3 regions of the Drancourtella sp. An12 genome follow, and region 1 is predicted to be linked to each of the others. Evidence: predicted binding sites of a transcription regulator. Region 1 holds the regulator's gene; each other region holds the start of a gene.
What was found. Region 1 encodes LexA, which represses DNA repair genes until DNA is damaged. Its sites were predicted from a motif close to CNAACANNTGTTNG; they were not measured.
Positions count from the first base shown of each region.

Region 2: the regulator LexA is predicted to act here: its motif matches at 1,217-1,230, upstream of B5E64_RS04705 (putative DNA modification/repair radical SAM protein).
Region 3: the regulator LexA is predicted to act here: its motif matches at 1,064-1,077, upstream of uvrB (excinuclease ABC subunit UvrB).

Region 1 is NZ_NFLO01000005.1:157,708-159,982, reverse strand. Features, by position in the region: gene B5E64_RS07460 (type II CAAX endopeptidase family protein) at 1-757, opposite strand, end outside; gene lexA (transcriptional repressor LexA) at 975-1,592, shown strand; gene rsfS (ribosome silencing factor) at 1,662-2,030, opposite strand; gene yqeK (bis(5'-nucleosyl)-tetraphosphatase (symmetrical) YqeK) at 2,052-2,275, opposite strand, start outside.
Region 2 is NZ_NFLO01000003.1:133,198-135,472, reverse strand. Features, by position in the region: gene B5E64_RS04715 (Mrp/NBP35 family ATP-binding protein) at 1-674, shown strand, start outside; gene B5E64_RS04710 (GAF domain-containing protein) at 671-1,126, shown strand; gene B5E64_RS04705 (putative DNA modification/repair radical SAM protein) at 1,250-2,275, shown strand, end outside.
Region 3 is NZ_NFLO01000009.1:101,999-104,273, forward strand. Features, by position in the region: gene uvrB (excinuclease ABC subunit UvrB) at 1-992, opposite strand, end outside; gene B5E64_RS09975 (HIRAN domain-containing protein) at 1,132-1,833, opposite strand; gene B5E64_RS09980 (HipA domain-containing protein) at 1,835-2,275, opposite strand, start outside.

The DNA.
Region 1 (2,275 bases):
GTGCTTCCGGAGAATAATAATAGAGCGTAAGCGGAAGATGCCACACCGCCCAGATCACACCAACAAGGACCAGCCCCTTACAGATTCCGTATCTTTTTTGCAAAAGCGGCTGCAGGAAATACCGCCATCCGTACTCTTCTCCCCAGAAACACATGAAATTTAAAAAGAACCCTGGTATTAGTAAGAATAATTTTACTAAAAATACAACTGCAGTTGATGGTGCACTGTGGATCATCTGAGACAAATCAGAGAAAGCAAGTTCCCCGATGAAAAACAGATAAACGGTACTGACTACTATATCCATGATCTGGAAAGCCAAAAACAGAAGCACATATTTTATAAAAGTTCGCACATTTTTATTGTCAAGACCAAATCCAGAGGCATTTCTTGTTGGACTGTCCATCAAAAAAATCCATACAAACATCAGTAACGCACCGATTGTTACAGCAATAGATATCATCGTGGTTGAAAGTGAACTGCCGGAAAAGGTGTAAAGTATAAGGGCGAGGATACAGACAACTCCAGCGATCAGATAAGTCCAGTAAATGCGTTTCATTTTCTGAAAAAGGTCTTTGCGTGTGAAAAATCCTGCAATGATCACTCCCATCGCAGGATACAGCATCTGTACACCGGCATAAATACTAACGGATTGATTGTTTCGGAAAGCTGCTCTCACCAGAAAGCCCATCAACAAAGTGATGCCAAATACTGTTCCCAAATAAATGATCAGTCCTTTTTTCTCATTCTTTTTTAACATAACGTTCCCTCCATTCTACCTTGTATAATAAGGTTCTTGTCTACATTATATAGCAAGGTAGATAGAAGTCAAGATATTTATTCACTTATTTTTTTTACAAAAAGGAATCAGATCGAACATATTTTCTAAACATTTGTTTGCCTTTTATACCTTGCTGTGATAAAATAGAAAAAAAGTATGTAGTCTGACAGAGACATTAAAAGCAGGAGGACATTCCATGGGTAACGGAAATATTACAGAAAAGCAATCCGAGATTCTTGAATATATAAAAGCGCAGATTTTAGAAAGAGGATTTCCGCCGGCAGTGCGTGAAATCTGCGAAGCAGTACATTTGAAATCTACTTCTTCTGTCCACTCTCATCTTGAGACGCTGGAGAAGAACGGGTACATCCGGCGAGACCCGACGAAGCCGCGTGCGATCGAGATTCTGGACGAGTCGTTTAATCTGACACGCCGCGAGATGGCACAGGTGCCGATTATCGGACGTGTAGCTGCAGGAGAGCCGCTTCTGGCAGAGCAGAATATTGAAGACTATTTCCCGATTCCGGTAGAGCGCCTTCCAAACAATCAGACATTTCTCCTTCGTGTGCGCGGTGACAGTATGGTGAATGTCGGAATTCTTGACGGGGATTATATTTTGGTCGAGCAGAGACCGACTGCGGAAAATGGCGAGATTGTCGTTGCCCTTGTAGAGGACGGGGCTACAGTGAAACGGTTTTTCAAAGAGGACGGACACTACCGGCTTCAGCCGGAGAATGACGCCATGGATCCGATCATTGTTGATGAAGTTACGATTCTCGGAAAGATGATCGGCCTGCTGAGATTTATGAGATAAGGATATTGATATTACAAAAGGCTGCGAGCACCTGAGGTTCGCAGCCTTTTCTTCATCTCCTGTCAGGATTTACTTTTCCAGATCTTCCATGGAGATCGTCTTTCCATCTTTCCAGATACGTTCCAGATCGTAGAAAAGACGGTTTTCTTTATCAAATACATGGACGATAATATCTCCGAAATCGAGCAGCACCCAGTTCCCAAGGCCATAGCCTTCCCGCTGTTTTACGGTATATCCTTCTTTTGCAAGCTCTTCCTCAACGTTATCTACAAGAGCCTGTACCTGACTGTTGCTGTTTCCGTTTGCAATGATGAAATAATCGGCCAGTACACTGATTTCCGAGATATCAATGACCCGGATATCTTCGCCTTTTTTGCTGTCCAGCGCACGGCAGGCAGCGGCTGCCATCTTTTTTGATGTTTCTAATGCGTTGCTCATCCATCTTCCTCCTGTTTTTGATTATTTGTTCAGATAGTTCTTATAGTATAAATATGTCTTCTCTGTCATAGGGTCAATGGCCAGATTGCGGGTGTGAAGGTAGGCAAGGGAATCCTTCAGAATCAGATAAAGGCAGGCGTCAATATCCTGAAAAGCCAGTTTTCTGACTTCCGGAAGATTCGGTGCCTCTTTTCTTCCCGGCTCGATATAGTCCGCGATATAAAGAATCTTATCCAGCATGGTCA
Region 2 (2,275 bases), on a different contig from region 1:
CCATGGTTACGGCATCCCTTGCAAGAATGATGATTGAGAAAGGATATACGGCGGGAATTCTGGATGCAGATATCACAGGGCCATCGATCCCGAAGATGTATGGAATCCATGAGCAGGCCCTTGGAAATGAAGAGGGAATGCTTCCTTGCGTAGCAAAAGACGGAACGAAGATCATGTCTGTCAATCTGCTTCTGGAGAAAGAAGATACCCCGGTCATCTGGAGAGGACCGATCATCGCAGGCGTGGTGACTCAGTTCTGGACCGATGTCATGTGGGGTGACGTAGATTATCTCTTCGTAGATATGCCTCCTGGAACCGGAGATGTACCGCTTACGGTATTCCAGTCTCTTCCGGTGGACGGTGTCGTAATTGTGACATCTCCGCAGGATCTTGTCAGCATGATTGTAAAGAAAGCATATCATATGGCAAAAGACATGAATATTCCGGTACTTGGAATCGTGGAAAACTTTAGCTATCTGGAGTGCCCGGACTGCGGACGGAAGATCGAGGTCTTTGGAAAGAGTCATATTGAAGACATTGCAAAAGAACTGGAGATTCCGGTACTCGGCCGGATTCCGATCGATCCGAAGCTGACAGAAGCAGTGGAAAACGAAGCCTTTGACCAGGTGAACAATGCATACTTAAGCGATGCAGCACAGGTGTTGGAATCATGATCGATTATCGCCTTTTAAAAGAACAGATGGATGCACTGACGGGGACGCAGAGCCGTCCTATTCCGAATCTGGCCAATGCGTCCGCATTACTCTGGCAGATACTCCCGGATCTGAACTGGGCCGGATTTTATCTGATGGAGGATGGAGCGCTTTACCTTGGACCATTTCAGGGAAAGACAGCCTGTATCCGGATCCCTCTGGGACAGGGAGTGTGCGGAACCGCGGCACAGAAAGATCAGGTGCTCAGAGTGTACGACGTACATGAATTTGAAGGGCATATCGCCTGTGACAGCGCATCGAATTCCGAGATTGTCCTTCCGATCCACGACGGAGACGACGTCATTGGAGTGCTGGATATTGACAGCCCGCTTGTGGGACGCTTTTCCGAGGAAGACGAAGAGGGATTAAAGGAAATCGTAAAAGTGCTGGAGAAAAACTGCATATGGAAATAATCAGAAACTCTGTACAGACAGAACATTGCCTGTATGGAGTTTTTTAATTTCTCCTTGCGCATGCCGAACGTATGTGCTATCATAATAAAAAGAACATATGTTCGAAAAGAGGAGGGGAGATACGTGGATTGTTTTCGGATTCAGAAAGAAAAGACGCTGTATGAGAAGCTGAGCATTCTCTCTGACGCAGCCAAATATGATGTGGCATGTACTTCCAGCGGCACTCAGAGAAGGGGAGACGGAACTGGAATCGGGAATTGCGAGAAAGCAGGGATCTGCCACAGTTTTACGCCGGACGGACGGTGCGTCTCCCTCTTAAAGATCCTGTTTACCAATGAATGTATTTTTGACTGTAAGTACTGTATTAACCGTGCGTCCAATGATGTGGAGCGGACATCCTTTACCCCGGATGAGGTCTGCCGTCTTACGATTGAGTTTTACCGGAGAAATTATATAGAAGGATTGTTTTTAAGTTCCGGTATTATGAAAAGTCCGGACTATACGATGCGCCTGATTTATGAGACTTTATACCGGCTGCGGTCACAGTACCGGTTTCAGGGTTATATTCATGTAAAGGCAATACCGGGTGCATCTCAGGATCTGATTCGGATGACGGGATTTCTTGCGGACAGAATGAGTATTAATCTGGAGCTTCCTACGGCTGAGAGCCTGCATCTTCTGGCACCTCATAAGAGCCGGAAAAATATTTTATCTCCGATGCGATATGTACAGAAGAAACGGGAGGAGAATACACATGAGCTTGCGCTGTACCGGCACGCGCCGCAGTTTGTTCCGGCAGGACAGAGTACGCAGATGATTATCGGGGCAACACCGGAGAGCGATTATCAGATTATCCGTGTGGCAGAGTCTCTTTATCAGAAGTTTGAGTTAAAGAGGGTGTTTTACTCGGCGTTTGTTCATGTGAATGAAGATTCTGCCCTTCCTGCAAGGACGGACCTTGGGCCGCCGCTTCTTCGGGAGCATAGATTGTACCAGGCGGACTGGCTTCTGCGGTATTATCATTTTTCGGCAGAGGAGCTTTTATCGGAAGAACGCCCGAATTTCAATCTGGTTCTGGATCCGAAGTGCGACTGGGCCCTGCGGCATCTGGAGTATTTTCCGGTGGAGGTCAACCGGGCTGATTACCAG
Region 3 (2,275 bases), on a different contig from region 1:
TCATCCGGGAAATAGTCCAGAAGCGTATGCGGCGGTTCGCCCTCTTTCAGACCCGTCAGATGTCTAGAATAGTTCTCAATCCCGGAGCAGAATCCTGTTTCCCTCAGCATCTCAATATCAAAGTTCGTCCGTTCCGAAATCCGCTGCGCCTCTAAAAGCTTGTCTTCACTTTTGAAAAAACGGATCTGCTGTTCCAGTTCCTCCTCAATCTGTCCAAGCGCCCGGTCCATGTTTTCCTTTGATACCACGTAGTGGGACGCCGGGAAAATCGCGATGTGATTCAGCTCATTTTTAATCTCTCCTGTCAGAGAATCCACCTCTGTGATCCGGTCGATCTCATCGCCAAAAAACTCTATCCGAATGATATTTTCTCCCGATCCCGCCGGAAATACTTCCAGCACGTCACCGTGCACCCGGAATGTTCCCCGCTTAAAATCAATATCATTTCTGTCATACTGAATATCAATCAGTTTCCCGATCACTTCATCCCGGTCCTTGATCATACCCGGCCGCAGGGAAATCACCATGTTCTGATAATCGATCGGGCTACCAAGTCCATAGATACAGGAAACACTCGCTACAATAATAACGTCCTTTCTCTCAGACAGCGCCGCAGTGGCCGAATGCCGCAGCTTGTCGATTTCATCATTGATCGCTGAATCCTTGGCAATGTAGGTGTCTGAGGACGGAACGTATGCCTCCGGCTGGTAGTAATCGTAGTAAGAGACAAAGTACTCTACGGCGTTATGAGGAAAGAATTCCTTGAATTCACCGTAGAGCTGCGCGGCAAGTGTCTTATTGTGGGCGATAATAATCGTCGGTTTATTTAACTGCTGGATGACGTTTGCCATCGTAAATGTTTTTCCGGAACCGGTGACACCAAGAAGCGTCTCACACTGATTTCCCTCTTTGAAACCTTGAACCAGCTGTTCGATCGCCTGAGGCTGGTCGCCGGTCGGCTTGTATTCTGATACTAATTCAAAATGATCCATGATTATCTCCTTTATGAATCTAGTATTTTCATTCTCTTCCGCTATTATAGCAAAGTATAAAAAGAAAGTACAGAACAAACATTCGAATTCGTTCTGTACTTTAACTGAATCAATTATTCATATTACAATTAAAAATTGATTATTTCTTTAATTCCGTAATTTTTATTACTACCCTTATACATTCATCGCAGCAATTCTCTTTTGAAACATTCTCGACATGGCATTCTTCAACTCTAGCTTCCTCAATAAACTTAACAAAAGCTCGAGAGTAATACCTAGGGACATATCCCAATGTTTTTTGTTGCTCATTGACTACACGAATCGCATTTGCATCATGCGGATTATCAACTTCATGTTTCAGAAAAACTTCATCTCCTCTTGTAACTTGAATTGCCTCCTTACACTGATTACCATCACAGCCCAAATAATGCCTTGCTCCAGCCACATAAAATAATTTTTCAAAACTACTTTCATAATTTAAAATCGGATCAATAAATTGTAAATTATCAATCGGCAATTTAGCCCCACTCTTCTTTAGCAGCTGATACGAATCGTACTCTTCCAAATCATATTTTTTTAAAATTTTGTTGATATCTTTTCTTTTTCTATCTGGAAGCCTGCTGGCAAAAACAGGAAACAATTTTTCAGATTTATATACAACTTCTAATTTTTCAAATGATACTAAAGGTGTAAATCCAACTTTAAGAGCCTCTGTTATTTCTTCACAATATTGAAACTCATACTGTCCATTTTTTGTTAGCTGACCAACAATGTATTGTCGTCTATTTGAAGCACATTTCCAAATCAAATATAAATAGTCCTTGCCATCTTTAATTGCCACGTTACTCCTCCTCTCCAAAATAGACCGTTCTCAACATCTGCCTTTTTTCCAATAAATATTTTGAAATTAACTTTTTCTTACTATCTGATAATTCCTCTTTCGAATACACTTTTAGTATATCATAAATTTGTTCTTCCGTCATAATAGCAAAAATTTTTTTTGCAAAATCACATGTCTCGTCAAAATAGTTTTCTTTTAAATATTTCAGCACATTTAAGTGAGTTGGACGCTTTTCATCAAGCTCTTTACATCGAAGCAATGACCTTGATTTTGTATCAACTAGTGAGTTCCACCTAGTTTTATCTTTTCCAAAATAACCTGCTATCTGTTCTTCCGCAATATATGCACATAACGAAGAACTATTATCATACAATGGAGACCATTCCATTTTATCATCTTCTATAATAATTGCCCAGTTATTTTGATGTCTGTCTGAATTTCC